2 regions of the Mesorhizobium sp. P2_B11 genome follow, and region 1 is predicted to be linked to the other one. Evidence: predicted binding sites of a transcription regulator. Region 1 holds the regulator's gene; the other holds the start of a gene.
What was found. Region 1 encodes LexA, which represses DNA repair genes until DNA is damaged. Its sites were predicted from a motif close to TGTTCNNNNTGTGTTCNG; they were not measured.
Positions count from the first base shown of each region.

Region 2: AC1DYJ_RS28395 (YifB family Mg chelatase-like AAA ATPase) is a predicted target of LexA. The motif match lies at 4,676-4,693, and genes of this name have one in related genera.

Region 1 covers NZ_JBFUDF010000006.1:147,573-162,999, forward strand. Annotated here, with positions in the region: gene kynA (tryptophan 2,3-dioxygenase) at 1-661, shown strand, start outside; gene kynU (kynureninase) at 728-1,975, opposite strand; gene AC1DYJ_RS20120 (GntR family transcriptional regulator) at 2,143-2,922, shown strand; gene lexA (transcriptional repressor LexA) at 3,129-3,890, shown strand; gene AC1DYJ_RS20130 (ComEC/Rec2 family competence protein) at 3,884-6,337, opposite strand; gene gltX (glutamate--tRNA ligase) at 6,435-7,874, shown strand; gene gltA (citrate synthase) at 8,056-9,387, shown strand; gene lpxB (lipid-A-disaccharide synthase) at 9,443-10,621, opposite strand; gene AC1DYJ_RS20150 (LpxI family protein) at 10,611-11,513, opposite strand; gene lpxA (acyl-ACP--UDP-N-acetylglucosamine O-acyltransferase) at 11,500-12,333, opposite strand; gene fabZ (3-hydroxyacyl-ACP dehydratase FabZ) at 12,349-12,801, opposite strand; gene lpxD (UDP-3-O-(3-hydroxymyristoyl)glucosamine N-acyltransferase) at 12,803-13,861, opposite strand; gene bamA (outer membrane protein assembly factor BamA) at 13,939-15,427, opposite strand, start outside.
Region 2 covers NZ_JBFUDF010000010.1:89,099-104,525, reverse strand. Annotated here, with positions in the region: gene AC1DYJ_RS28420 (GtrA family protein) at 1-311, shown strand, start outside; gene gshB (glutathione synthase) at 394-1,335, shown strand; gene AC1DYJ_RS28410 (hypothetical protein) at 1,394-1,951, shown strand; gene AC1DYJ_RS28405 (aspartate aminotransferase family protein) at 2,076-3,416, opposite strand; gene AC1DYJ_RS28400 (phosphotransferase) at 3,418-4,470, opposite strand; gene AC1DYJ_RS28395 (YifB family Mg chelatase-like AAA ATPase) at 4,789-6,321, shown strand; gene AC1DYJ_RS28390 (outer membrane protein) at 6,377-7,024, opposite strand; gene AC1DYJ_RS28385 (malate synthase G) at 7,213-9,384, opposite strand; gene AC1DYJ_RS28380 (hypothetical protein) at 9,701-10,078, opposite strand; gene AC1DYJ_RS28375 (hydantoinase/oxoprolinase N-terminal domain-containing protein) at 10,312-12,333, opposite strand; gene AC1DYJ_RS28370 (threonine ammonia-lyase) at 12,535-13,512, shown strand; gene AC1DYJ_RS28365 (DUF5071 domain-containing protein) at 13,496-13,915, opposite strand; gene AC1DYJ_RS28360 (nuclear transport factor 2 family protein) at 14,000-14,380, shown strand; gene AC1DYJ_RS28355 (DNA-3-methyladenine glycosylase) at 14,393-14,992, shown strand; gene AC1DYJ_RS28350 (ABC transporter permease) at 14,996-15,427, opposite strand, start outside.

The DNA.
Region 1 (15,427 bases):
GCTCGCCTTGCACGAGATCGGCGCCGCGATCCGTTCGATCCGCGAAGATCGCCTCGAACCAAGCTTCAAGATGCTCTCGCGCGTCGCGCGCATCTTCGAGCAGCTCAACAATGCCTGGGACGTGCTGCGCACGATGACGCCCAGCGAGTACACCGAGTTTCGCGACGCGCTCGGCCAATCCTCGGGCTTCCAGTCCTGGCAGTACCGCGCCATCGAGTTCATGGCCGGCAACCGCAACCTCGCCATGCTCGGCCCGCACAAGCACCAGCCTGATCTTGTGGACCGTCTGGAAGCGATCCTGGCCACGCCGTCGCTCTATGACGAGGCGCTGCTGCTTTTGGCGCGCAACGGCTTCGACATCGGTGCTGACGCCAAGCGTACGGACTGGCGTGAGACGCGCGTCGAGAACGAAGAGGTGCTGGTTGCCTGGCAAACCGTCTACCGCGACCCGCAGCGCTACTGGATGCTCTACGAACTGGCGGAAAAACTGGTCGACTTCGAGGATTACTTCCGCCGCTGGCGCTTCAACCACGTCACCACGGTCGAACGCATCATCGGCTTGAAGCGCGGCACCGGCGGCACCTCAGGCGCTTCCTACCTGAAAAAGATGCTGGAGGTCGTGCTGTTTCCGGAGCTGTGGACGGTTCGCACCCGGCTCTGAGCTCTTTGTTTCCGCGCAATTCCCGAGGGAAAAGCGCTACGCACTTTTCCTGGACTTGCGCCGATTTCAGGTAACCGCGGTCTTGACCGCAAAGCGGGCGTCCTGCCAGGCGCCGGTGCGCAGAATATCCTCCAGCACGTCGACCCCCTGCCAGACATCGCCATAGCCGACATAGAGCGGCGTGAAGCCGAAACGGATGGTCGACGGCGCCCGAAAATCGCCGATCACACCGCGCTCGATCAGCGCGCGCATCACCTGATAGCCGTGCGGGTGGAGGAATGACACCTGGCTACCGCGCTGGCTGCCGTCACGAGGACTTTCCAGTTCAAGCCCGTAAGCGCCGCATCTGGCTTCGACGAGCTGGATGAACAGGTCGGTCAGCGCGATGCTCTTTTTGCGCACCGCCGCCATGTCGACGTCGTTCCAGATATCGAGCGCCCCTTTCAGCGCCCGCATCGACAGCACCGGCTGCGTTCCGCACAGGAAGCGGCGGATGCCGCTGCCGACCGCAAAGCCCTGCTCGAAGGCAAAGGGCCGCGCATGGCCCCACCAGCCGCTGAGTGGCTGATGAACATCGCCATGGTGGCGTTCGGCCGCGTAGATGAAGGCCGGCGAGCCGGGGCCGCCATTGAGGTATTTGTAGGTGCAGCCAACGGCGAAATCGGCATTGGCGCGGTCGAGTTCGACCGGCAAGGCGCCGGCGGTGTGGCAGAGATCCCAGATGATCAGCGCGCCGGCCTCATGTGCCTTGCGCGTCAGCGCCGCCATGTCGCGCAACTGGCCGGATTTGTAGTTGACGTGGTTGACCAGGATGACGGCAACGCTGTCGTCGATCAGATCCTCGATTGCGGCAGCGTCGACGCCCTCCAGCCGCAGCCGCGTTCCCGGCCGGGTCGAGGCGACGCCTTCGGCCATATAGAGGTCGGTCGGGAAACTGTCGCCTTCGGCAACGATGACCGAGCGATCCGGCCGCATGCCGAGTGCCGCGTGCAGCAGCTTGTAGATGTTGATCGAGGTCGTGTCGCAGACCACCGTCTGCCCGCTAGCCGCGCCGATCAGTCGTCCGAGCTGATCGCCGAGTTCCACCGGCATGTTGAACCAGCCGGCGGTGTTCCAGGCGCGAATGAGATCCTGCGCCCATTCCTGCGTGGCGGCCTGCTGCAGTTCGCTGAAGACGGCTGGTGACGCGGCGCCCAGCGAATTGCCGTCGAGATAGATCACGCCTTGCGGCAAGACAAAGCGTTCACGCATGGAACGCAGCGGATCGGCGGCATCCATCGCTTCGATTGCAGCGAGATCGGGTGTCATGCTCATGATCCGGCGCCCCTCCATGGACAAACGCATTCGGCGGAGCCTGGCCGCCCAAACATGCCGGCGATCTTGAGCGGTCCTCCTGGAGCTGTCAAACATTATATATAATCTACCCAATGAAAGGCTTTGATATATAATCACCATCCGAGCAATCTGACTGATGGGTCACGATGTTGGATGACGAGCAGTCCTCGAAGACGGAAGCGGCCTATCGGCTGCTGAGGCGCGATATTCTTGCGACCCGGCTGGCGCCTGCAGCACCCTTGAAGCTGAGCACGTTGCGCGGAACCTACGGCATCGGCTGGACGCCGCTTCGCGAGGCGCTGTCGCGGCTGGAAGCCGAACGGCTTGTGACCGCCATCAGCAACCGTGGGTTTGCGGTTGCTCCCGTCTCTCGCGCCGAGCTCGAGGATCTGTCGCGTGCGCGGCTGGTGGTCGAACTGCCCTTGCTGGTTGAATCGATCGAAAAGGGCGACCGTCAGTGGGAAGACGCGGTCGTTGCCACGCACTACCGCCTCTCACGCTGTGGGTCCGTGCTCGATGATCCCTCGGATGAGGCCGTCGATGCGTGGTACGAAAAACATGATGCCTTCCACGCGGCGCTGCTCAGTGCCGCGACATCGAGCTGGCTGCTGCGTTTCAACGCGACGATCTCCGATCAACTGCATCGCCACCACCGCTTTCTTAGCCTGGCCCCGACGCTGCGCGCGGCCGCCGGCCGCCAGCACGGCCACCAGAAGGCCATGGCGGCGCTGCGCGACGCCGTGGCGATCGAACACCACACCGCCCTGATGGAAGCAGCCCTTGATCGCGACGCCGAGCGCGCAAAAAAACTGATGAGCGTTCACATCGGCTACACGCTGCAGGTCTATGCCCAGAGTGAACCGGGCGCAGCGACGGAGGCAGTGCAGCCCCGCCCGAAAAAGCGGCAGCGGTCCGGCAAGGCATGAATGGCCCGATGGCGCGGGCCGCCGGCATTTCACCCCGTTGCCGGCAAACGAAGCGCGGGCGCCGATCGCGGCGCGGAACGTTAGGCTGAACAAAACGTCAACGCATTCATTAAACTTTAAACAGTTGCGGAACACAACTGGAACAGATAGTGTTTGTTCTGGGTTTGTTTTTTCTGATTCTGGTTTCAGAACCCGTGGGGGCCGCGATGCTGACGCGCAAACAACATGAACTCCTGATGTTCATCCATGAACGCCTGAAGGAGAGCGGAATCCCGCCGTCTTTCGACGAGATGAAGGAGGCGCTCGACCTTGCCTCCAAGTCCGGCATTCACCGCCTGATCACGGCGCTGGAGGAGCGGGGTTTCATTCGCCGGCTGCCGAACCGGGCGCGTGCGCTGGAAGTGCTGCGATTGCCCGACTCGATCGCTCCCGGCCTCAATGCGGCGAAGAAGTTTTCGCCGAGCGTCATCCAGGGCAGTCTCGGTCAAGGCGGACAAGGCGGTGTGGGGCAAAGCGGTCTCGGCCGCCAGATCAAGCCGGCCTCGTCGTCGCGTTCGATGTCGGCCGGCAATGACGACGCGGTTTCGGCTGTGTCGATCCCGGTGATGGGCCGCATCGCCGCCGGTGTGCCGATCGACGCCATCCAGCACCAGACGCATTCGATCTCGGTGCCGCCGGACATGATCATGGGCGGCGAACATTACGCGCTTGAGGTCAAGGGCGACTCGATGATCGAGGCCGGCATTTTCGACGGCGACACGGTCATCATCCGCAATGCCGATACGGCGAGCCCCGGCGAGATCGTGGTGGCGCTGGTCGACGAAGAGGAAGCGACGCTGAAGCGCTTCCGCCGCAAGGGCGCCTCCATCGCGCTGGAAGCCGCCAACCCGGCCTATGAAACCCGCATCTTCGGGCCGGACCGGGTCAAGGTGCAGGGCAAGCTGGTCGGGCTGATCCGGCGCTACTGAGCCGGCTTGGGTTTGTACTTTTCGCGCTCCTTGTAGGGCGGCAGGCCGCGTGCTTCGCGTGAGAAGCGGCGTTGCTCGTGCCAGGGACGATAGGGCTTGTCGACGGCGAAACGTATGGCTGGCGCTGTCGCGGCCGATTGCTGGTCGAAGAAGACGGCGGCACTTCCGTCACGGGCAAGCTGCTTCTTGGTCACGACTAGCACCAGCGGGTCGCGACAAGGATTGTAGGCGGTGGCGTCGTCGATGACGATCAGGCTCGCGAAAGCGCAGGCCGGTCGGGCTGTTTTGCGATCCTTCGCAAGCGCGACAATGGCGCCGGACGGGTGCCGGGCAATGCAGAGATCGCCTGTGCAGTAGAAGGGTGAGCCGGGCGGCAGGTCGAGCGGATCGAGGTCGAACCGCGTATCTCCAGTCTCGAAGGTCTCCGGCTGAATGATGGTTTCGGCCCGCAGCGCCCGTTTCCAATTGTCGGTGGTGAATTCGTTTGCGCGCTCCCGGTTGAGGGCAAGCTCGCCGCCGCCGATCGGCACAGCAACCAGATGTGCGTCTTCCGAAATGAGCACGTCAGGCGTGCGCACCTGCGGCACGGTCAGCAGGCCGGCCAGCGCGAAAGGCACGGCCGCCAGCCTGAGCCAGGTCGTGGCCATGGTGGCAATGACAAGGGCGACCGTCACCAGCAGGACCGACTGAATGGAGATCAGCCCGACGGCATCGACCGGGGAGCGTTCGGAGATCCAGCCAGAGATGGCGATCATCGCCGTCAGGCCCTTGCCCATCAGATAGAGGGACGGCCAGTCAAAGCCAAAAGGCATCAGCAATGCGCTGATCACCGCCAAGAGCATGACGACAGAGACAATTGGCATCACGGCCAGATTGGCGAGCAGGCTGAGCGGCGACACGCGCTGAAAATGCCAGATGGCAAACAGCAAGGTCGCGCTGCCGGCAATGATCGAGGTCATGGCGAGCCCGCCCATGCCAGCCAAGAATTTTCGCGACAGGAAGCTGACGAAAGAGCGCCTCGCAGGGGGCGTTCTCACTCTGTCGGCGCGGTAGTCGGCCCAGCCGGCATAGGCGCCGACGAGGGCGGCGGTGGCGGCAAACGACATCTGAAAACTCGGGCCGACGACCTCATGCGGCGACACCAGGATGACGGCGATGGCCGAGATCGCCAGATTGCGCATGGTAAGCGCCGCACGATCGAACAGCACCGCAACCAGCATGACCGCCAGCATGATGAAGCTGCGCTCGGCGGCGACCACGATGCCTGAAATGACGAGATAGGCGGCGATGGAGACAAGCGCAGCGCCGGCCGCATATTTCTTGACCGGCCGGCGCGAGGAGAAATCGGGAAAGAGCGCAAAGGCGCCACGCAGCAATCCCATGATGGTGCCGGCGACCAGCGCCATATGCAGGCCGGAAATGGAGATGATGTGGTAGATGCCGGTGCGCCGCATCGCCTCGTTGATTTCGTCCGGAATACCAGCGCGCACGCCGACAATCAGCGCTGCTGCAATCTCGCCTTCGGCGCCACCGATTTGGCCCCTGATATGGTCGGCAATGTTTTCCCGGGCGTTCTCAATGGCCGAAGAGAGCCGCGCGGTCAGCGGCGGCGGTCCCTGGGCGGCGATGGTTTTGGGATTGCCGAGAAAGAAGCCGCTGGCGCCGATGCCGGTGAAATAACTGTCGAAGGAGAAGTCGTAGCTCTCCGGCCGTACCGGACCGGTCGGCGGCAACAGCCTGGCATAGCCGGTGACCAGGGAGCCTGCCGTCATATCGGCGGGAACGGTGCGTGCCGAGAGCCTGACCCGTTCCGGCGCGTAGCGCAGCTTGGGGTAAGCGGTGGAAATCACGTCGAGTGTCAGCCTGACGCGGCCGTTTTCCATTTCCTCGAGACTGACGACGCGCCCGGTTAGCCGTGTTTGAATCTCGGAGCCCAGCATCTGCGTGCCGGCGCGCCATGTCTCGACCTTGGCGGCGACGACGCCAAGCGCGCACAGCATGGCAGCCATAAAACACAGATGCGTCCTCGGCCGCGACCGGGTGACGGCAGCGCAACCTGCCATGAGCAGCACGATGGCGATTGGTTGGGCAAAGCCCGGCTCGCTGGCCAGCGAGAAATAGACAATGACGCCGGCCGCCAGGAAAACCGGCACCAGCAGGAAGGCGACGCCGCGGTCGAGTTCCGTGCCGGCGGCGACGGCTACACTGCGGCGGATAGCGGGCCATGTCGAATGGCGCAGCAGCCTGCGCAGGCGGATGGCAAATCCGGGCACAGCAACCGGTGCCGGCGCGACGTCATCGGGCGATGCAGGCAGGTAGCCCGGGCGCAGTTCGGGCAGCGCAACCGGCATCGGCTCGGCATAGGGAACGTCGGCAAACAACGACCGTTCGCTGACGCTTGCCTCCGCGCCCTCGCCCTCCTTTGCGCCCCGGCCTCGTTCAGCCATCGGGTCTGCCCCTTGCGCCCCAGACCCCCTATGCTACATGAACGCGCAAAGCGCGAAAGTCCGCGCCGCCATCTCATGCATTGCCCCGAGAATTGCCATGTCCAAACTTGCCACGTCCAACAGGGTGGTCACCCGTTTTGCCCCCTCGCCCACCGGCTACCTGCATATCGGTGGCGCGCGCACCGCGCTGTTCAACTGGCTGTACGCCAAGCACACCGACGGCACGATGCTGTTGCGCATCGAGGACACCGATCGCGAGCGTTCCACCGAAGCGGCAACCCAGGCCATTCTCGATGGGTTGACCTGGCTCGGCCTGTCCTGGGACGGCGGGGCCGTCTCGCAGTTCGAGCGCGCGCCGCGCCACCGCGAGGTGGCGGAGGAGCTGGTACGCCTGGGCAAGGCCTATTACGCCTATGAGACGCCGGCCGAGCTCGAGGCCATGCGCGAAGCTGCGCGCGCGAAAAGTCTGCCGCCGCGCTACAATGGCGCGTGGCGCGACCGCGCGCCCTCCGAGGCGCCTGCCGGCGTCAAGGGCGCCATCCGCATCAAGGCGCCGGCCGAGGGCGAGACCGTGGTGCATGACCGCGTGCAGGGCGAGGTGCGCTTCCCCAACAAGGATCTCGACGATTTCATCATCCTGCGTTCGGACGGTGTGCCGACCTACATGCATGCCGTCGTCGTCGACGACCACGATATGGGTGTCACCCACATCATTCGCGGCGACGACCACCTGACCAATGCCGCGCGCCAGACGGTGATCTACAACGCCATGGGCTGGGAGGTGCCGTCCATGTCGCACATCCCGCTGATCCATGGCGCCGACGGCGCCAAATTGTCGAAGCGGCATGGCGCGCTCGGCGTCGAGGCCTACCGCGCCATGGGCTATCTGCCCGAGGCGCTGCTCAACTATCTGGCGCGCCTCGGCTGGAGCCATGGCGACGACGAGGTGATGTCGATCAAGGACATGATCACCTGGTTCGACATTGGCGACGTCAACAAGGGCGCGGCGCGCTTCGACTTCGCCAAGCTCGATGCGCTGAACGGCGTGCATATGCGCAAGATGGACGACGTCCAGCTGCTCGACATCTTCGTCGCCACTCTTCCCTATCTCGAAGGCGGCCCGGCGCTCGCCGCCCGCCTCGACGACACCAGGAAGGCGCAGCTGCTGGCGGCGCTGCCTGGCCTGAAGGAGCGCGCCAAGACACTGGTGGAACTCGCCGACGGCGCCGGCTTCCTGTTCGTCGAGCGGCCGCTGCCGATCGACGAGAAGGCGGCAGCCCTGCTCAACGCCGACGCCCGCACGATCCTGCGCGGCGCGCATGCGGCGTTGCAGACGGTTTCCGGCGAGTGGACGGCCGCAGCGGCGGAAGCCGCGGTGCGCGAGTTCGCGACGGCCGGCGGCCACAAGCTTGGCGCCGTGGCCCAGCCGCTGAGGGCAGCCCTTACCGGCCGCAGCACCTCGCCCGGCGTGTTCGACGTGCTTGCCGTGCTTGGCCGCGAGGAAAGCCTGGCGCGGATTGCGGATCAAATCGATTAGGAGCGAACTGGCCCAAGAAGATTGGCATTGAAAGGCGCGTTTCGCAGTGCAACATTAGGCCCTGGCCCAATCTGGCACGCACCTCCCAAAATGCGGTGGCGAGTTCGCGCATTCCGGTGATTTCGACGTGTCGTTTGCAGGAATTGCCTTGCCGGCATGAGGAACATGAAGGAGTTTGAGAATGAGCGAAGCTGCGACAAAACTGGAACCCGGCAGCAAGACGACGCACCCGTCGACTGCCACGCTCGAACTGGCCGGCAAGACGCACGAATTCAAGGTGCGAAGCGGCTCGGTCGGGCCTGACGTCATCGACATCGGCGCGCTCTACAGCACCACCGGCGCCTTCACCTACGACCCCGGCTTCACCTCGACAGCGAGCTGCGAGTCGGCGATCACCTTCATCGACGGCGATGCCGGCATCCTGCTGCATCGCGGCTACCCGATCGACCAGTTGGCCGAACATGGCGACTTCCTCGAAGTCTGCTACCTCTTGCTCTACGGCGAACTGCCGACCAAGGCGCAGAAGGACGATTTCGACTACCGGGTGACGCGCCACACCATGGTGCACGAGCAGATGTCGCGTTTCTTCACCGGCTTCCGCCGCGACGCGCATCCAATGGCTGTGATGTGCGGCGTGGTCGGTGCGCTGTCGGCCTTCTATCACGACTCCACCGACATATCGGACCCGTATCAGCGCATGGTCGCCTCGATGCGGCTGATCGCCAAGATGCCGACGATCGCGGCCATGGCCTACAAATACCATATCGGCCAACCCTTCATTTACCCGAAGAACGAGCTGAACTTCGCCGCCAATTTCCTGCATATGTGCTTTGCGGTGCCGTGCGAGGAATACAAGATCAACCCGGTGCTGGCGCGCGCCATGGAGCGCATCTTCATCCTGCATGCCGACCACGAGCAGAACGCCTCGACCTCGACCGTGCGCCTCGCCGGCTCGTCGGGCGCCAACCCGTTCGCCTGCATCGCCGCAGGCATCGCCTGCCTGTGGGGCCCGGCGCATGGCGGCGCCAACGAGGCCGCGCTCAACATGCTGGGCGAGATCGGCCATGTCGATCACATCCCGGAATTCATCGCCCGCGCCAAGGACAAGAACGATCCGTTCCGGCTGATGGGCTTTGGCCACCGCGTCTACAAGAACTACGACCCGCGTGCGAAAATCATGCAGAAGACGGCGCATGAAGTGCTGGGCGAACTTGGCATCAAGGACGATCCGCTGCTCGACATCGCCATGGAGCTGGAAAAGATCGCGCTGACCGATTCCTACTTCATCGAGAAGAAGCTCTATCCGAACGTCGACTTCTATTCCGGCATCACGCTGAAGGCGCTGGGCTTCCCCACCACCATGTTCACCGTGCTGTTTGCGGTCGCCCGCACCGTCGGCTGGATCGCGCAGTGGAAAGAGATGATCGAGGATCCGCACCAGAAGATCGGCCGCCCGCGCCAGCTCTATACCGGCGCGCCGGAACGCGATTACGTGCCGATTGCCAAGCGCTGATCGGCGCTTCTCCAGCTTTCACCAGGACTGCAAAAAGCGCCCGCAAGGGCGCTTTTTAGTTGGAATGACGAAGCTTGATGTGACGGAGAACGACATCCGCCGCGATATCGCCGGAGGGCCTGTCGGTCGCCATGCGCCTGGCAACCTCGGCAAAACCGTCCTTTTGCCAGGTTCGGTAGGCGGTGTCCGAGAACAAAGCCTCGAGCTGCCGCGCCAGATAGCGTGGCCGCACATACTGGTTGTAGTGCTCCGGCACGATCGCCTGGTCGGCGATCAGATTGGGCAAGGCGGCGCTCCATACCGTGACCAGCCCCTGAACCATGCGCATCACCGGATCGAGCCGGTAGCAGGAGATCATCGGCACCGCGGACAGCGCCAGTTCGAGCGATACCGTTCCCGAAGCAATCAGCGCTGCATCGGCCTTGCCGAAGGCCTGCCATTTGCGCTCGGCATCGAGGATGATCTCAGGCGTTTCATCCCAGCGCGCGACCGATGTTTTGACTAGGTCGGCGACATGCGGCACCGTGGGCAACAGCAGGCGCAAGCGGTGTCCGCGCGCGCGCAGCGCCGAGATCGTCTGGCCGAAGGGATCGATAAGCCGGCTTACCTCGCCGCGCCGCGATCCGGGCAGGACAAGCAGTGTCTTGACGCGGTCCCCTGAGAGATCGCGCGGCTGGCCTTGCGCCCGTGCCGCGCCGAGCACACCCGGATCATGCGTGAGGCGGTGTCCGACATAGGTGCCGGGCGGACCGCCGAGGCGGCTCAGTTCCTTCACCTCGAAAGGCAGGATGCACAGTATGTGATCGACATAGGGCTTCATCGCCACTGCCCTGCCCGGCCGCCATGCCCAGACACTCGGGCAGACATAGTGGACGATCGGGATGGAAGGATCAGCGGCGCGGACCTTTTTGGCCACGCGCAGCGAAAAGTCCGGACTGTCGATGGTGATGAGACAATCGGGTTTCTCAGCGGAGACCGCACCAGCGGTCTGGCTGATGCGCCGCATCAGGCGCGGCAGGTCGCGCAGAATGGCGCTGAGCCCCATCAGCGCGATCTCGGTCCCGTCAAACAGCGGCACCAGCCCGAGCGCCTGCAGATGCCGCCCGCCAATGCCGACCAGCCTGATATCGCGCCCCGTCATGCGCTTCAGCGACTGCACGATGTCGGCGCCCAACAAGTCGCCGGACTCTTCGCCGGCGACGATGGCAATCTTCAACGGCTTCTCAGCTGGCATGGCCAGGCTCCACGGCCGGCAGGCCATACACGAACAGCCCAAGCGCATTGGCGCGCGCGAGAACGACGGGACCTTCGAGGATCAGCGAATGGCCGGCCTCGACCGCAATGCCGGCAAGCCCGGCGGCGTGTGCTGCCTCGACCGTCTGCGGACCGATGGACGGCAGATCGGCGCGCAGTTCCTGGCCGGGCTTGGCGCATTTGACCAGGACGCCGCGCGTCTTGCCGGCGAGCCTGCCATGGCCGCGCAGCTGCTGTGTCCGCTCGAGCAGTCCGTGGGTGCCCTCGACGCCTTCCAGGGCAATAGCGCGGCCACCGATGGCGATAGCCGCCTGACCGATGTCGAGCGCGCCGATGGCTTTTGCCGCCGCATGTGCTGCTTCGATATCGCGCCAGTCAGACTTTCGCGGCACTGCCTTGGTCAGCGGCCCTTCGGCCGCGACAAGCCGGGGCACGACCTCGTGCGCACCGACAACCTTGACGCCGCGGGCTTCCAGGCCGCGGGTCAATATCTTCAGCAGGCCGTCGTCGCCACGCGCAAGCGCCATGGCAAGCGAGGGTATCAGCGCCAGCAGGCCCAAGCTTGGGCGCATGTCGACCAGCCGCGGCCTGCGCCTGATCTCGCCAGCAAGCACAAGATGGGTGATCCGCCGCCGCCTCAGCAACGCAACCAGCGAGCCGATATCTTCCAGGCCGAGGCTTTCATGCTCATAGACGGTGAGTTCGGACTGACGGTCGGCCTGACCTTCGACCAGGATGATGACGGGCGGATGCCCTGCCTCCGCCAGGCCGGCGGCAACTTCGACCGGCAGGCTGCCGCCGCCGGCAATGATGCCGACCCTGGCGTCCGGCGCGAGATCGAGGCCCGTTGAGCCGGCCTCAGTCTTCGTCATCGGCATCATCGCCGGCGCCACCTTTAAGCGACGGGACGGCAAAATGCCGCTTGCCGCGACTGGCGATGAAATCGATGATTTTCATGGCGGTCGGCGACGAGGCGAACTCGGCCTTGGCGAATTCGATGTTTTCGCCGACGGTGCGGGAGCGGTCGAAGATCGTCTTGTAAGCCTTGCGCAGCACCTGGATTTCGGCGCGCGGCAGGCCGGAGCGCTTCAGGCCGATGATGTTGAGGCCGCGCAGGCTGGCACGGTTGCCAACGGCAATGGCGTAGGGGATGACATCGCCGACAAAAGCCGAGCAACCGCCGAGAAAGGCGTTGTCGCCAACACGCACGAACTGATGAACGGCACTGAGGCCGCCAATATAGACGTTGTCACCGATCTCGCAGTGTCCGCCGAGCGTCGCGCCATTGGCGAAGGTGGCGTTTTTGCCGACGACGCAGTCGTGGGCGATATGGGCATAGGCCAGGAAATTGCCATTGTCGCCGACGGTCGTCTCGCCGCGGCTGGAATCGGTGCCGAGATGCATGGTCACGCCTTCGCGGATCGTGCAGTTCTGGCCGATAACCAATGTGGTGCGGCCACCCTTGTGCTTGGTGTTTTGGGGCGGCCCGCCCAGTGTCGCCATCGGATAGACCTTGGTCCCGGCGCCGATGGTGGTCGCACCCAGCACCGAGACATGGCTGACCAGTTCGACGCGGTCACCGATCACGGCGTCAGCGCCGACAAAGCAGAAAGGTCCGATAGAGGCGCCTTCGCCGATTTGGGCACCGGCCTCGATAACGGCCGAGGGATGGATTGCAGTCTGTATTTTCATGAGCATGTCGAACCGTCAGCCGGTAACCATCATTGCCGAGATCTCGGCTTCGGCGGCCTTTGCGCCGTCCACCATGGCCTCGCAGGCGAATTTGAGCAGGTTACCGCGCATCTTGATTTTCTTGACGTGGATCTTCAACTGGTCGCCCGGGACGACCGGTTTGCGGAATTTCGCGTTGTCGATGGTCAGAAAATAGACCAGCGACGGCCTTTCCGTGTTCAGGTTGCGGATGCAGATCGCGCCGGCCGTCTGTGCCATGGCCTCGACGATCAGCACGCCCGGCATCACCGGCTGGTCCGGGAAATGACCCTGGAAATGCGGCTCATTGATGGTGACGTTCTTGATGCCGATGGCCGAGTCGTTGCCATCGATCTCGACGATGCGATCGATCATCAGGAAGGGATAGCGATGCGGCAAAAGCTTCATCAACCCCAATATATCGACCGCTTCGAGCGTCGCCGGCACCATCTCAGCTACTTCCCCCTTCGCCCTGCTTGCGCGTCCTGGCGAGCTTGCGCAACATGGCGATCTCGCGCATGGCTTCCGCCATCGGCTGCGCCGGATAGCCTCCCCAGATCTCGCCCGCCGGCACGTTGCTCATGAACCCGCTTCTCGCCGCAAGCTTGGCCCCCGATCCTATGGTCAAATGATCGGCAAGGCCAACGCCGCCGCCCATCGTGACACCATCGCCGACGACGACGGAGCCGGAGATACCCGAAAGTCCGGCTATAATGCAATTGCGGCCGATGCGAACGTTATGGGCGATCTGCACCAGATTGTCGATCTTGGTGCCCTGGCCGATGACCGTATCCGACATGGCGCCGCGATCGACTGTCGTGTTCGAGCCGATTTCCACATCGTCCTGGATGATGACACGGCCGATCTGCGGCACACGCTCAGGCCCCTTGGCACCACCGACGAAACCGAACCCGTCCTGGCCGATGCGGGCGCCGCCATGGATGATGACGCGGTTGCCGATCAGCGCATACTGGACGCTCACGCTTGGGCCGATATAGCCGTCGCGGCCGATCTGGCACGAAGGACCGATAACGGCATGGGGGGCAATGACCGTACCGCTGCCGATGGAAGCGCGTGGGCCGATGACCGCTCCTGCCTCGACGATGGCACCAGCCTCGACATGCGCCGTTGCATCGACATGAGCCTGCGGCGAAACCCCGGTTTCGCTGGTCATCGGTCCCGGAGTCGCCGCCGTCGGAAACAGCAGCCGGCCGACCATGGCGAAAGCCTGTTGCGGTCGAGGGTGGACCAGAACCGCAATGCCGGCCGGCGCCTTGGCGGCGAATTCGGTGGGACAAAGCACGGCCGCCGCCTTCAGCGACTGCATCAGCGCGAAATTGCGCTTGCCGTCGACAAAGACGAGCGCGCCTTCGCCGCCTTCATTGGCTGGCGCCAACGCGTCGATCGATATGTGAGCAAGATCGGAATCGACAAGCGACGCGCCGGTCAGATTCGCGACTTCGCCAGCCGTATACCGGCGTGAGGGCGCGAAGAACACCGGATCGGTCATTCCAGAAGCAATATCCAGCTAGGTCGGATCAGTTCTCTTCCGGACCCCAACGGCCCGGAAGCATCGTTATCCGAACGTCAGAAGCGGCTCGACATGCCGAAGTTGAATTCCTGCACGTCGTCGGTCGACTCTTTCTTGACCGGGATCGCGTAATCGATGCGGATCGGGCCGAAAGGCGACGACCACAACAAGCCTACACCAACCGAGGCGCGCAGCTTCAGATCGGTTGAGGTTTGGGTGACACCGGTGGTGTTAATCTTGCTGCCATACAGTGTGGCGGCATCTGCAAACACTGCGCCACGCAGGCCGAAGCTTTCCGGAATGACCGGCACCGGGAACTGGGCTTCAGCCGACGCATTGAAATAGGTGGTGCCGCCCAGATGGTCACCCGTATTGATGTCCGCAGGGCCGATGCCGCCATACTCGAAACCGCGGATCATGCGGTCGTTGCTCTGGAACTGATCGAAGATGCGCAGGCCGTTATCGCCATAGCCCGCGATATGGCCGGCGCCGCCTGAGATCAGGCCGACCAGATCCAACTGTTCGGACAAGGTCTGGTAGACAGTGCCACGACTGGTAACCTTGACGAATTTGGCATCGCCACCAAGGCCGGCCACTTCCACAGTCGAGGTGGCGTAGATGCCTTCATGCGGGCTCTTCATGTCGTCGATGGTGTTGTAGACCAAACCGAGGCTGACCGACGACTTGATCCACGGGCTTTCGTCAATTCCCTCGACGATCGCCGGAGATATATTGCAGTCGGCGTCGGGAACGCCATCGTGAGGCGTGTCATCGCAACCGGAGTCGAGTTTGTACTTCTCCTGGGCGATATTGTACGCCAGCTGGGTCGAGATGTTGTCGGTGATCGGCAGGCCGAACCGAACGGTCGCGCCCAGCGTCTCGCTATCGTATTTGCTGTAATTCCGGGTCTGCTGGAAGATGTCGAAGCCAGCTGCGATACGGCGCCCGAGGAAATAGGGCTCGGTGAAGGAGAGGCTGTAGTCGCGAGAATTCTTGCCGCCGCCAGCCGAGACCTTGATGTATTGGCCGCGACCGAGGAAGTTGCGCTCCGCGATCGATCCTTCGACGGACGGACCTGCGGTCTCGCCACCGGTCGAGTAGCCGGCGCCGACCGAGAATTCGCCGGTCGACTTCTCGACCACGTCAACCACCAGCACGACCTGGTCAGGCTCGGAGCCCGGAACAGTCGAGATGTCGACTTTCTCAAAATAATCCAGCGCTTCCAGCCGCTTCTTCGCGCGTTGGATGAGGACCTGGTTGAAGGCGTCGCCTTCGCTGACGTCGAACTCGCGGCGAATGACATAGTCGCGCGTGCGATCGTTGCCGCGGATTTCGATGCGTTCGATATAGGCCTTGGTGCCCTGGTCGATCGTATAGACGACCGAAATGGTGTGGTTCTCGAAGTTGCGGTCGCCGCGCGGCGTCACCTGGGCGAAGGCATAGCCCGAACCCGCGACCTTCTCGGTCAGCGCGATGATCGTGTCCTCGACATCCTTGGCGTTGTAGACGTCGCCCTTGTGGGTCTGGACCACCGATTCCAGCGAC
Region 2 (15,427 bases), on a different contig from region 1:
TCTGGCTGCTTTTGGCGGTGACGCCGCTCGGGCCTTTCGTCGCCCGCGTGCTGTCGATCGGCTTTGCGCTCTGCGTCACCTGGCAGATCAACCGTCACCTGACCTTCTCGCCGTCGAGCCGAGGCGTGGCGCAGGAAGGTGCACGCTATGGCGGCGTCGGCATCGCCACCAGCATCGTCAACTATCTCGCCTACTGCGCCATCCTGTTCGCGCTGCCGGCAATGCCGCCGCTGGCGGCACTTGCGATTGCCTCGCTGGTGGCCATGGCGCTGTCCTTCCTCGGTTACTCCCGGCTCGTCTTCGACCGCTGAGGGCCTGGGCCAACCAAGCACGATTGGCAGAAGGCGCCGAGTTCCTTATATCGGCTGTCGTCGACCGCGCCGGAGACTGAAAATGCCGCTGAAAATCGCCGTCCAGATGGACCATGTCTCCACCGTCTCGATCGCCGGCGACACGTCGTTTGCGCTGTCTCTGGAGGCGCAGCGGCGCGGCCATCAATTGTTCCACTACACGCCCGACCGGCTGTCGATGCTGGGCGGCAAGGTGTTTGCCCGCATCGAGGAGATGAAGCTCCGGGACGAGAAGGGCAATCATTTTTCGCTGGGAGAGAAGGTGCGCACCGATCTCTCGGAGATGGACGTGATCCTGCTGCGCCAGGATCCGCCCTTCGACATGAAGTACATCACCACCACGCACATCCTAGAGCGCATTCACCCGAAGACGCTGGTCGTCAACGACCCGGCCTGGGTGCGCAACAGCCCGGAAAAGATCTTCGTCACCGAATTCCCGGACCTGATGCCGGAGACGTTGATCACCAAGGATCCGACGGAGGTTGCTGCTTTCCGAAAAGAGTTCGGCGACATCATCGTCAAGCCGCTCTACGGTAATGGCGGCGCCGGCATCTTCCATCTCAAGGAGGACGACCGCAACCTCGCCTCGCTGCTCGAAATGTTCGCCCAGCTGTCGCGTGAGCCTTACATCGTGCAGCGCTATCTGAAGGACGTGCGCAAGGGCGACAAACGCATCATCCTGATCGACGGCGAGGCGGTCGGGGCCATCAACCGCGTGCCGGCCGACCACGATTCGCGCTCCAACATGCATGTCGGCGGCCGCGCCGAAAAGACCGAGCTGACGGAACGCGAACGCGAGATCTGCGCCCGCATCGGGCCATCGCTGAAGGAACGCGGCTTCATCCTCGTCGGCATCGACGTGATCGGCGACTACATGACCGAGATCAACGTGACCTCGCCAACCGGCGTGCGCGAAGTGGCGCGGTTCGGCGGCGCCGATATCGCTGGCCTGTTCTGGGATGCGGTGGAAGCAAAGCGGAAATAAGCATCGCCCTACGACGATTTGGCGTGTTGATGGGCGCAAGCGGTTGGTAGGCTACCAGATGAGAGCAGCTCTTCTTGTCATCGTCCTTGCCATCTTGCAGTGCGAGACTGCCAGTGCATGCGTAATCCAACGTTCGTTGAGCGCCGATCAACGGGGCCGGGCTGACAGTGTTTTCTTCGGACGTGTCGTCCGCATTCAGTATGCGACAGAGCACGGCGGGATCTCTGATCGATCCGCTACAATTACCTTTGATATCCAACGAACGGTTCGCGGAAGGCCGGTAGAGGGTACCATCGAGGTCTATGGCTTCTCCAACACAGGCATTTACCAGATTTCTATAGAAGACTTCGTCGCTCGTTATGGACGCGACGTCTATGTCGGAATTGTTTTCCCCGAGACGATCAAGGCTCATACCAGGTGCCGCGACGAGGAATGGACAACCGGGTCTGGAGCCAAGTTCACAACGCCCTATTGCAGGGTTGACCTGCCGATCGTCCCCTTCGGTTATAAGCCTGCAGACGCACCCCGCATGGACCGACCACGGGTTATTGAGCAGATTTGTAGCGGCCAGTTCATCAGCAAATCGATTCCCAGCGATCTCCCAGCAGCCCAGTAACAGTTGGGCCGTCAAGAGCCTGCGCCGAACGGTCTGACCCTAGTTTCAGCAGCCGCCGCCTCCCTGCTTGCCTTCCGCAGGCCTTACGGATTCATACCGCTTCGTTATTGAAGACCGCGCGTGATCAAAGCGGTCCGGCGGTCTCGGATCGGCTGAGAATGGCCTCGAATGCCGCCACAAAAATATCGACATGCTCCGGCTGGAATATCAGCGGCGGGCGGATCTTCAACACATTGTGGCCGGCGCCGCATGAGCTGATCAGGACGCCGCGCTTGCGCATGCCGTTTACCAGTCGCGTCGTCTCCGTTTTGTCGGGCGCGCGATCGGCAGCGACGATTTCGACGCCGATCATCAGGCCGGCGCCGCGCACGTCGCCGATTTGAGGATAGCGGGCGCTGAGTGCCGCCAGCCGCAACCGAAGCGCATCACCCATCTGGCGGGCATTATCCATCAGCCTTTCGGATTGGATCGTCTCCAGAACCGCCATGGCGGCCGCGCAGGCGACGGCGTTGCCGCCGAAAGTGTTGAAGTAACGTGCGTTAAGGCCGAACTCGCGAATGATTTGGGATTGCGCGGCAATGCCGGCAACCGGGAAGCCATTGCCCATCGGCTTGCCCATGGTGACCAGATCGGGGAGCACATTGTGGCGCTCGAAGCCCCACATGTGCGTGCCGGTGCGGCCAAAGCCCGACTGGACCTCATCGGCGATGTAGAGACCGCCGGCCGCGCGTATCTTGTGCGCCGCCGCGGCGAGGAAATTGCGCGGCTCGGCGAATATGCCGTCGCTGGTGAATATGGAATCGACGATGAGCGCCGCCGGCTTGATGCCGCGCGCGGCCATCGCATCCAGCGCCACATCGACGCCGTTCAGGACGATGGCGGCGGCTTCCGCGCCAAGGCGATAATTGTCGGACGCCGGAACCTTGAAGACATGCGCGCCGAGCGGCACGTTCGGACCCAGTGACGGCGAGAACTGCGACACTGCGTCGGTTATCCCGTGATAGGCCGTCTCGGTGACGATCACCCCGGTGCCGCCGGTCTGGTATTTCGCGATCCTGTAGGCCAGGTCGTTGGCTTCGCTGCCGGAGCAGGTGAACATGACATTGTCGATGGCCGGCGGAAACGTCGCCAAGAGCCGCTCGGAATAGTCGAGGATCTCATCCTGGAGGTAGCGCGTGTGGGTGGCGAGAACCGAGGCTTGCCGGGCTATCGCCTGCGCCACGGCAGGATGGGAATGGCCGAGCGAAGATACGTTGTTATAGGCATCGAGATATTTCTCGCCTTCGGGCGAAAACAGCCAGGCGCCCTCGCCGCGCGAAACATGGATCGGCTCCTGGTACATCAGCCGATAGGCGGTGCCGAGGACGCGTTCACGCCTTTCGACCAGCGCCTGCATGGTCTGCGGGAGCGGCGAGCTTCCGGGAATGAAGGCGTTGGCCATGCTGGTATCGCGCGCGCTGCTCATGTCATGCCTTTCCACAGACGCCGTTGATCCAGGCGCGTTTCTCATCCCTCGACTGGCCGAGCAGCGCCGACAACCCCGCCTGGGCGTTGGGCCTGTTGCGCAGGATATAGTCCTTGTTGTCGGGATGCGAACTCGCCCGCCACGACGCGACCAGCACGGTCGTGGCCATGCGCGAGGCGACGAGAAAGGGCACCAGCGCGATCTCGGCATCGGTGAGCTTCAGCCGCCGGTGATAGCTCGCAATGAACTCCTCCAGCGGAAGCAGCGAGCCTCTGGCGTCGGAGAAATGGTAACTGGCCGCGACCGCGACGTCATTGACGAGCGGCGCGTGGATGATGTCGCCGAAATCGATGAGGCCGGCCACCGCCTCATTGTTGGTCTGGTCCATCAGCACATTGTAGAAATTGAGGTCGTTGTAGATGATTTGCGCTCGCAGGCCGGGAATTTCCGGCGCAACGACATCGGCGAAGTCGCGGATGGCGCGCTCGGCCAAGCCGCGCAGGGCCTCATCCTCGACTGTGCCGAGCAGCGGCTCCAGCCTTGGCAGATCCATGCTGTTCCACGGCAGGCTGTGGCTCTGCGCGGGATGGGAGAAGTTCTGAAGCCCGATATCGAGCTCGGCGAGCAGGGTTCCCAGATTTTGCCGCACGCCGCGCGTTCTGGGTAGCGCATGGAGCGGCGCGCCCGAGAGGTAGCTCAGCAGCCGAACCACGCTGGTGCGGCCTTCCCGCAGCGCGATCGGTGGCTCGACGCTGCCGTCCAGCGCCGGCACGATGCGTGGAACGCGAAGGCTTGGCCGCGTTGCCTCGAGATGAAGCAGCGCGCTCGTCTGGAGATTGGTGACGGCAGGCTCTTCCGCGGGATTTGATATCTTCAAGACATATTTCGCACCGTCCGGCGTGGTCAGCAGGAAATTCATGTCGCGCTCGGCAGTCAGCACCTGGGCTTGCGCGCTGACGCCGAAGACATCAAGACCGATCTGCTCGGCCTCGTCGGCAAGCGTCGCTGGCGCTTTCGAGGAAAGCGGGCCCTCAAGGTCGGGGATGGAAATCATTCTTGGATCGAACCTGGAGATTGGAAAGCGCCGAGACGCGCGGTGGCGAGAGGTATATCCATTTCCGATTCCCTGGTCGCTATGCCTCCAGGCGAATATCGTTTGGCAGCATCATCGCCGCTGTTTCCACGAGCGATGCCGAGCGCCGCGGCGGGTGAACACTGCGATATCTCCGCGCGAAGCGATACCGCGTGCCGCCAACACATGTTCCTGTAATGTTCTTGCCTTGGCCTGAAATCTATGGTTGTCTTGTCCTGACATCGCTCGCGGCCTGAACCACAAGGACCTGAGCGAACCGGTATCCGGGGGCAGAGCAAAATGGTGGCGCGGGTTCGCACGGTTGCTTTCCAGGGCATCGAGGCCGTGCCGGTCGATGTCCAGGTGATGATCGCGCCGGGCAAGGTCGGCATGCAGATCGTCGGCCTGGCCGACAAGGCGGTGGCCGAAAGCCGCGAGCGGGTGCAGGCGGCGCTCCATGCCTCGGGCCTGTCGATGCCGTCGAAGAAGGTGACGGTCAATCTCGCTCCGGCCGATTTGCCCAAGGAAGGCAGCCACTACGACCTGCCGATCGCGCTCGGCCTGATGGCGGCGCTGGGCGCCATCCCGGGCGACATGCTGGCCTCCTATGTCGTGCTCGGCGAATTGTCGCTCGACGGCACCATTGCCGCGGTCGCCGGAGCGCTGCCGGCGGCGATCGGCGCCAATGCCGAGGGCAAGGGCCTGATCTGCCCGTTCGGCTGCGGGCCGGAAGCGGCCTGGGCGGGCAAGGATTTCGACATTCTTGCGCCGCGCAGCCTGATTGCCATCGCCAATCATTTTCGCGGCACGCAGGTGTTGTCGCGGCCGGAGCCAGGCATCCATGTCTCGGCGCGCGATCTGCCCGACCTCTCAGACATCAAGGGCCAGGAGAGCGCAAAGCGGGCGTTGGAAGTGGCCGCGGCCGGCGGCCACAATTTGCTGATGGTCGGGCCTCCAGGCTCGGGAAAGTCGATGCTGGCGCAAAGGCTGCCGTCGATCCTGCCGCCGCTGGCGCCCAAGGAACTCTTGGAAGTCTCGATGATAGCCTCGGTGGCGGGCGAGCTCGGCGAAGGCAAGCTAACCGACCGGCGGCCGTTCCGCGCCCCGCACCATTCGGCCTCGATGGCGGCGATGGTCGGCGGCGGCTTGCGGGTGCGGCCGGGCGAGGTCTCGCTCGCTCATCACGGCGTACTGTTCCTCGACGAGTTCCCCGAATTCTCGCCGCAGACGTTGGATGCGCTGCGCCAGCCGCTGGAGACCGGCGACTGCATGATTGCGCGCGCCAACCACCGCGTCACCTATCCGGCGCGCATCCAGCTGGTGGCGGCGATGAACCCGTGCCGCTGCGGCATGGCCGGCGAACCCGGCTATCGCTGCCTGCGCGGCGAGCGCTGTCGCACCGACTACCAGGCGCGCATCTCCGGCCCGCTGCTCGACCGCATCGACCTCAGGATCGAAGTGCCGGCGGTCTCGGCCGCCGATCTGATCCGCCCGGACCGGGCGGAGAAAAGTGCTGCTGTCGCCCAGCGCGTGGCGCGTGCCCGGACCATCCAGCGCGAACGCTTCGAGCGGCTCGGCGTCACCAGCGCGACGACCAATGCGCATTGCTCGCCCTCGATCATCGAAGACATCGCCGTGCCGGATGCAGCCGGCCTCTCGCTGCTGAAAGACGCCAGCGAAAAGCTAGGCTTTTCCGCCCGCGCCTATCACCGCGTGCTGAAAGTGGCACGCACGCTGGCCGACCTCGACGCCAGCGAAACCGTCGGCCGCATCCATCTGGCCGAAGCAATTTCCTATCGCATGATGTCCGAGCGGGTAGCGCAGGCGGCGTAACGGCGCTCAGCCTGGCTTTATCGCGCGGGCTGATGGTGCCTGGCTTTGCCGAAAGTCAGAACTTGTAGGCGAAGGCTGCGCGAACGACGCTGAAATCCGTCTTCACGTTGTACGGATCGATGGGATCGAACCCGAAATCCTTCTTGCCAAGGTCGACGTATAGATATTCCGCGCGAACGGTCCAATTGTTGTTGAAAGCATATTCCGCACCGCCGCCGACCGCATATCCGGTCTGGAACTTGGTTTCGGTTTCGCTGAAGACATGCTCATCGATCTTCACATTGCCCATCGCAACGCCGGCTGTGACATAAGGAAGGAACCGATCAAAAGCGTAGCCGACGCGGCCGCGGATCGTTCCAAACGCATCCAGGCTCGCTTGCGCGCCAAGGCCACCGCCGCCAAAGCCGGGTGCGAACTCTTCCTTGAACCCCAGGTAATTGATATCACCTTCGACACCAAGAACCCACTGACCGTATTGGTAGTTGGCGCCAACCAGAACGCCGCCGGTGAAGTCGCTGATATCGGCCGATCCGGTAATGCCTATGAAATTGCCGTCGATATTGCCAAAGGCGCCACCCGCATTCGCGCCGATGTAAAAGCCGGTCCAAGAATATGTGGAGGCTACCGGCTCAACGACATCCGCTGCACTGGCCCCGGTCACAGTCATGCCGGCAACCAGCAAGATCCCTGAAAAAAGTCGCATGAATGTCCCCCGACTCGACCGTCAACTGGTCAATGTCTTGGCAAATACACCCAAATCCTTGCGAAACCTGTATCAAAACGGTCACGCTGCCGGCTAAATTAGTGATTGCAGGCACTAGGGGCAGCGTCTGCACGCGCGTGCGGTCGCGGAGTTGCATACGCCTCAGCCGACGCCTTTCCGCCGCCGGATCAGGCCCGCTCTTTCGCCTTCAGCTCCAGCCGCCGTGCATGCAGCACCGGCTCGGTATAGCCATTCGGCTGTTCGCGGCCTTTGAACACCAGGTCGCAGGCGGCCTGGAAGGCGATGGAATTGTCGAAATCGGCGGCCATCGGCCGGTAGAGCTGGTCGCCGACATTCTGCAGGTCGACGATTGCCGCCATGCGGCGCAGCGAATCCATCACCTGAATCTGCGAACAGACCTTGTGGTGCAGCCAGTTGGCGATGTGCTGCGAGGAGATGCGCAGCGTGGCGCGATCTTCCATCAGGCCGACATCGTTGATGTCGGGCACTTTCGAGCAGCCGACGCCCTGGTCGATCCAGCGCACGACATAACCCAGAATGCCTTGCGCATTGTTGTCGAGCTCGCGCTGGATCTCGTCCGGCGTCCAGTTCGGCCGCACCGCCACCGGCACCGACAGTATATCATCGAGCTTGGCCTTCGGCCGGCTCTTCAGCGCCGCCTGGACGGCATGAACATCGACCTTGTGATAGTGGGTGGCGTGCAGCGTCGCGGCCGTCGGCGACGGCACCCAGGCGGTGTTGGCGCCGGCCTTGGGATGGGCGATCTTCTGGTCCAGCATCGCAGCCATCAGGTCCGGCATCGCCCACATGCCCTTGCCGATCTGGGCGTGGCCCGCCAGCCCGCATTCCAAGCCCGTATCGACATTCCACGCCTCGTAGGCGGAAATCCAGGCCGCCTGCTTCATGTCGCCCTTGCGGATCATCGGGCCGGCTTCCATCGAGGTGTGGATTTCGTCGCCGGTACGGTCGAGGAAGCCGGTGTTGATGAACACGACGCGCTCCTTCGCCGCGCGGATGGCCTCCTTGAGATTGACGGTGGTGCGCCGCTCCTCGTCCATGATGCCCATCTTGATGGTGTTTCTGGCCATGCCGAGCAGCGCCTCGACGCGGTCGAAAATTTCCACCGCGAAGGCGACCTCTTCGGGGCCATGCATCTTGGGCTTGACCACATACATCGAGCCGGCGCGGGAATTCATCCGCCGTCCGTTGGCACCGACATCGTGCAGGGCGATCAGCGCCGTCAGCGCCGCGTCCATGATGCCTTCCGGCACCTCGTTGCCGTCACGGTCGAGAATTGCCGGATTGGTCATGAGATGACCGACATTGCGCACCAGCATCAACGAGCGGCCGGGCAGGGCGAGCGCGCCGCCATTGGGCGCCGTCCAGGCGCGGTCCGGGTTAAGTTTGCGGACAAAGCTCTTGCCGCCCTTGCTGATTTCCTCGGCGAGGTCGCCTTTCATCAGGCCGAGCCAGTTGCGGTAGACGACAACCTTGTCCTCGGCATCCACGGCCGCAACCGAATCCTCGCAGTCCTGGATGGTGGTCAGCGCCGATTCCAGCACGATGTCGGCAATGCCGGCCGGATCGGTGCGGCCGATCTGGTTGGCGCGGTCGATCAGGATTTCGATGTGCAGGCCGTTCTGGGTCAGCAGGATGGCTTCCGGGTTGGCGGCATCGCCTCGATAGCCGGCAAACTGTTTCGGGTTGGCCAGCGTGGTGCCGCCGGCGCCGGCGCTGAGCCGCAAGATGGAGCCCTGGACCGTGAGCCCGTTGACGCCAGCCCATTTGCCCGACGTCAGCTGCACCGAGTCATCGAGGAAGCTCTTCGCCCATGCAACCACCTTGGCGCCGCGCACGGGGTTGAAGCTTTTGCCCTTTTCGGCCCCGCCGGTCTCGGCAATGGCATCGGTGCCGTAGAGCGCATCGTAGAGCGAACCCCAGCGCGCATTGGCGGCGTTGAGCGCATAGCGCGCATTCATCACCGGCACGACCAGCTGCGGCCCGGCGACGATTGCGATTTCAGGGTCGACATTGTCGGTCGAGACGGAGAAGGACGGGCCTTCCGGCACGAGATAGCCGATTTCCTTCAGGAAATTTTTGTAGGCCTCCATATCGATGGGCGCGCCATTGGCGCGGTACCAAGCGTCGATCTTCTCCTGCATTGCATCGCGTTTGGCCAGCAGCGCCCGGTTTTTAGGAGCGAGATCATGCACGATGGCCGACAAGCCGGTCCAGAAAGCGTCGGCCGCAATGCCGGTGCCCGGCAGCGCTTCGTTGACTACGAAGTCGTGCAACTCGCGGGCAATCCGCAATCCGGCGATCTCGACGCGATCGGTCATCAGGGCTTCTCCAGATGAAAGGCTTTGCGGCCTTTGGCATGTCAGGGGTGAAGGGTCAATTCAGCTTAGGGTGAAGGCGGGGATTTTGGCTGATGGCGAAGGCGGCGGCGGCAGCGTCCTTCTCCCCGTTCTACGGGGAGGTGAGGAATAGTCCGCGTAGCGGACGAAAAGCCAATTGCCTGGCTTTTCGAGTGACGAACGGCGGCAGCCAGATGGGCGCGGCTTTATGTGAGGTTGCTGCTTCACAGTCATCAGCCGGAGCGATGAGGGGCAAGATCGCCACCCCAGCCCCGGAAGAAGCTATATCCCGGCTGCCCTACCGATAGAGGTTTGGGTGCCTGGCCTTCTCGGCTTTACAATTTCCCGCCCTCTGAACCGCCATCGCGAAAGCTCTCTCATAGGCGTGGATGGCCCTCTGGAACTTGGGCCGATCGGGCATCATATGCTTATCCATCCCGTCGTACAAAAGGACTGGAACAGTTATGATCGCTTTTCCATCCTCGTTCGGTCTTAACCGACATCTTTCAAATACGCCGTTCAGATCACCCGCCATGATGGCGACCTTCTTCAAATAAGCGTCGTCTTTGCCTGCCAACCAATTGATGTTGTTCTGCTCTCCTTGTCCGGCTGAGGCGGTCGATATTGCGAAGCATAGTCCTGCGGTGAAAGCAGAAAACGCAAGGCTCAACTTCATTGTTCTCTCCCAATTTGAAGCCAAGAAAGCACATTTCTGCATAGCGGAACAGGCTGGCCGGTCCCTCTCTCGATTTGAGCCGCGCAGCAAGAACACCGTCCTTGTTACCTCAAGAGAGTTAGACCTATGTCCACGCACTTTGCGACTATCATAAATGATGAAGCCGGCGTCGAAATCGTCAGTACCATCGGCCAGCTTGAAGGCGGTCCGCGCGATGTTCGCTTCGGAGGCGCTTAAACCGCAATCCTCGGCCTTCCCGACGCCACCGCCACCACATGCGCCTCGATGAACATGCGCTGGCTCTCGACGGTCGAGACCTTGAACTCCGTCGCGACCTCGATCTCGGCATTGTCCGTGCCAGCATCCTTTGCCCGCTCCGCCACAATCGCCCGCACATCCGCTTCCGCCGCAGCGATCGCCTTCGCCTCGTCGGTGAAATCACGCACCGTCTGCCCCGACGCGAGGCGAAACAGGCCTTCCTTGGGCTGGCTGACGCGGGCTTCGGCCGAGACGCGGACCTGGCCGACGACGGCGCCGAGCGCGTTGGCGACATCGGTGTCTTCCGGCACCACGCACTCATTGCCGACCAGTTCGGCCAGGCCGGCATAGTGCAGCGGGGCCGAGGCGCCGAGGCCGATGACGGGGCGGTCGAGCGCGACGCTGAGGCGTGCGATGCCGGGGTGGGCATCGACGGCGCGCTGCACCAGCGCATGCGCGACGGTGGCGGCGCCATCCAGCCCGTCCTCGGCAAAGGCGGTCTCCAGGATATACTCGGCCGACCAGCGCGTCAGCGTCAGCAGCACGCGTTCGGAGATCACTTCCGGCGAGGCGGCAATGTTCTGGCCGCGGCCATCGCGCTTGCGGGCAAACAGCTCGGCGCCGAGCCGGGCAGTCGCCGCATCCCAATTGGCCTGCTTGCCCAGCACATGGGCAGCATCCGACGGGGTGAAGCCGGAGATGTGCACGAGGCCGCGCGAGACCAGCCGGTTCAACGTGGCGTTCTGGGCGTTCGACGCCAGCAGCCTGTCGATGGCGAGCGGCACAGCACCGATCTGCTCATAGAGTTTGGCTTCAGGCGCGGTCAGGCCAGCGGCGAGCCGGTCCGGCACGCCGGTGCGCAGCGCAAAGCGGCCATCCATGCGGCCGGGGTTTGGCGCGCGCAGTTGACGTTCAAGCTCCGACGTCACGGCAACACCATGCATCATGCCGGCCAGCGCCAGCGGCACCAGACGGCGTGGGCCGAGCAGGATCTTTGGGTTGAGCGCGCCATCTTCCAACGCCACTTCGGAATCGCCGCCGAGGCCGAAGGTGCGCATCGCCACCGCCTCGACCATGGTGCGGAAGCCGCCGACAGTGGCGCCTTCGGGATCGAGCCGGGGCCGGCCGCCATCGAGCACGGCAACGTCGGTGGTGGTGCCGCCAATGTCCGACACCATGGCGTTGTCCAGGCCGGTCATATGGCGGGCGCCGACCAGGCTGGCGGCCGGGCCGGACAAAATGGTCTCGATCGGACGCTGGCGGGCGAACGCGGCCGAGACCAGCGCACCGTCGCCACGCACCACCATCAGGGGTGCGGCGATGTTGCGAGCTTCCAGAAACCCTTCGGTCGCCGCCACCAGCCGGTCGATCATCGAGATCAGCCGGGCGTTGAGCAACGTGGTGAGCGCGCGTCGCGGGCCACCGAGTTTTGCCGACAATTCATGGCTGGCGGTGACCGGCAGGCCGGTCTTTTCACGGATGAGGTCGCGGGCGGCGAGCTCATGCGCCGGGTTGCGGGTAGCGAAATAGGCGCAGACGGCAAAGCCCGACACCGAGGCGCCGAGCTCGGGGAGTGCCGCTTCCAATCCCGACAGATCGAGCTTGGCCGCATTGCCGTGGACATCGTGGCCGCCGGAGCAAAACACCACCGGATCGGTGCCGAGCGCCGTCTTCAGCCCGTCGCGGGCAAGATCGCCCTCGGTAAAGCCGATCATGATCAGCGCCACACGCCCGCCCTGGCCTTCGACCAGCGCATTGGTGGCAAGCGTCGTCGACATCGACACGAGTTTGATCGCCGTCGGGTCGGTGGCGGATTTTTCCAGCACCGCATCGACCGCGCCGGAAATGCCGACGGCAAGATCGTGGCGCGTGGTCAGCGCCTTGGCCTTGGCCAGCACCTTGCCTTTTGGCCCACCTTGTTCCGACCACAGCACGGCATCGGTATAGGTGCCGCCGGTGTCGATGCCGAGGAACAGGGGGGTTGATTTGGCGGTCATTTCTGGTGGTCCGGAATTCTGCTTCCCCCGCCCTTAACCGATACGGCCCTGCGGATAAAGGCGGGAGCGGTGGGCCAGTTTGACCCTCCTCCTCGCGAACCATGCCCGGCAAACTTTGTAACGGTCACATTTTTTCATTGGTGCGCCGCCTGCCTTTGCGTGCACCATACGCCTAATCTCCATCCCTCGCAGGACTTCGCCATGACCATGCTTCCCGGCATTGCCGACATCCACGCCGCCGCCGCGCGGCTCTCCGGCCTGATCGTCGAAACGCCGTTGATCGAATCGGAGGAACTCAACAAGCGCTTCGGCGGCCGTATCCTGTTCAAGCCGGAGACACTGCAGCGCACCGGCTCGTTCAAGTTCCGCGGCGCCTACAACAAATTGTCGACGCTGAGCGAGGAAGAGCGCGGCCGCGGCGTCGTCGCCTTTTCCTCCGGAAACCATGCGCAAGGCGTTGCCGCGTCGGCCGCCATGTTCGGCGTCAAGGCGGTTATCGCCATGCCGGCGGATGCGCCGGCGATGAAGATCGCCAATGTCCGCAAGATGGGCGCCGAAGTGGTGCCGTTCGATCGTTTTCGCGACGACCGCATGACCGTGGTGCGCCCCTATATGGACAGAGGCATGGTGCTGGTGCCGCCCTTCGACGATCCGGCCATCATCGCCGGACAGGGCACGATCGGCCTTGAACTGATGCGCCAGGCCAAGGCGCTCGGCGTCAGCCTCGACGCGGTCGCCATCCCTTGCGGCGGTGGCGGCCTGTCGAGCGGCATTTCGATCGCCGTCAAGGATGCTTCGCCGGGCACTGCCGTGTGGGCTGTGGAGCCCGAGCATTTCGACGACACCCGCCGCTCGCTGATCGAGGGAAAAAGGGTTTCGAACGAACCGGGCTTCAGCTCGATCTGCGATGCCATCCTCACCGCCGAGCCCGGCGCCATCACTTTCGAGATCAACCGCAAGAACCTCGCCGGCGCCATCGCAGTCTCCGACAAGGCAGCCGCGCAGGCGATGCGCGACGCCATGGCCCATCTCAAGCTGGTGGTCGAGCCCGGTGGCTGCGTGGCGCTGGCCGCGCTCTCGTCAGGCGAGATCGAGCTGTCGGGCAAAACCGTCGCCGTGGTGCTGTCGGGCGGCAATGTCGATTTCAGCACCTATGCCGAGATCATGGCCGCGGCTTAGGCTGGCGGCTCATGCGCTCGAAACGAAGCAAAGCCTCACGCGCTTCGATATCAACCTCTTCTCGTTTGTCGTCTTCGCTTGGGTGATCCGCCAGTCGCCGCAGGTCGTCTTCCAAGCCGCGGAAAATGTCGATCGGCGGTTCTCTTGCGAACAGATTGATGCAGTGCCACTTTTGAGTCCCATCCGTTCCTCGAAGAACCCGCAAAATCGGATCAATCAGCGGTGTGCCCAAGGTGAGAAGGAAATCGGCGAGTGGTCTGGCTACAGGCCAATTGCTGTCGGCAGTCCAATCCATCAGTTCGTCCAGTATCGGCGCAATCGCAGGATACCCCGCTTCGGCAATCCGACGGATAGCGTCGCAATCATGCTTGTTGCGCGGCAATAGCCCCTGTGCATCAATCATCTGAGATCTCGCGGCCGCCGACCTTCCGTGTTTGAGACGGCGACATCTGGAAGGCCTGTCCCGCCGAGGGTCAAGGAGATTTTTATGGACGACCAGAAGATAAGAGCAGCTCTGGATCGCCATTGGGCCGCTTCCGATGCCGATGATTTCGAGACCGAGCATCAGATCTACCGTGACGACGCGGTGCTCGACTATCCGCAATCGGGCGAACGCATTGTCGGGCGGCACAACATCCAGTCGTCGCGCGCCGCGCAGCCGAACCGGAAGCGCTTTACGGTGCGGCGGATCACTGGCTCAGGCGACCTCTGGATCACCGAATATGTCCTGACCTATGACGGGATTCCATCCTATACGGTGAGCATCATGGAGTTCCTCGATGGCAAGGTGGCCCGCGAGACCCAGTATTTTGGCGATCCGTTCGAGCCGGGCCCTTCGCGCGCGCAATGGGTCGAGCGGATACCTTGAAACGGCGTTAGCATGACCGGCCACCGCCCGCTCGACCGCGCAGACCTGCCGGATGATACGGCCGCCCTCGCCCGCTACCTCATCGGCAGGCTGGTGGTGCGGGAGCTGCCGGAAGGCGTTGTCAGAGGACGCATAGTCGAGACCGAGGCCTATGTCGTCGGCGACGCTGCCGGCCACGGTTTTCGCGGCATGACACCGCGCAATCACTCGCTGTTTCTCGAGGCCGGCCACGCCTATGTCTATCTCGCCTATGGTGTCTCCTGGATGCTCAACGTTTCAAGCGAAGGGGCGGGGACCGGCACCGGCGTGCTGATCCGGGCGCTCGAACCGCTCGAAGGCATTCCGTTTATGCAGCAGAACCGGGGCGTCGAGCGTTTGCGTGATCTGGCGCGAGGGCCGGGGCGGCTTGCCCAGGCATTGCGGATCGACCGTTCGCTCGATGGCCTCGATCTTTGCCGCAAAGGCCCGCTATGGCTGGCGGAAGATGGGCATCAAGCCGGCGACATCGGCCAAGGCATCCGGATCGGCATTACCAAGGATGCGGACCGCCCGCTGCGATTTTATGTCAGGGGCACTCCCTTCGTCAGCGGCCCAAAATCGCTCAACCCGTGAGAACTAGTCGAGCGTGCGCCTGAACCGCACCAATGCGACGCCGGCAAACAAAGCCACGAACGCAACCAGCCAGGTGATCTCGCCCGCCACCGCCGGCAGCTCGGCGCCCTTCAGCATCACCGCCCGGGTGATGCGCAGGAAATGCGTCAGCGGGAAAATCTCGCCAAAAATCTGCGCCCAGCCCGGCATGCCGCGATAGGGGAACATGAAGCCGGACAAGAGGATCGACGGCAGGAAGAAGAAGAAGGTCAGCTGCAGTGCCTGCATCTGCGTGCGGGCGATGGTCGAGATGGTGTAGCCGAGCAGCACCAGCGCCAGCACGAACACCAGCACGGCCGTGAGCAGCAGCGACATCGAGCCGGTGAAGGGGATGGCAAACAAAAGCTTCGACGCCGCCAGCACGACCACCACCTGCACCGCGCCGACCGCGAGGTA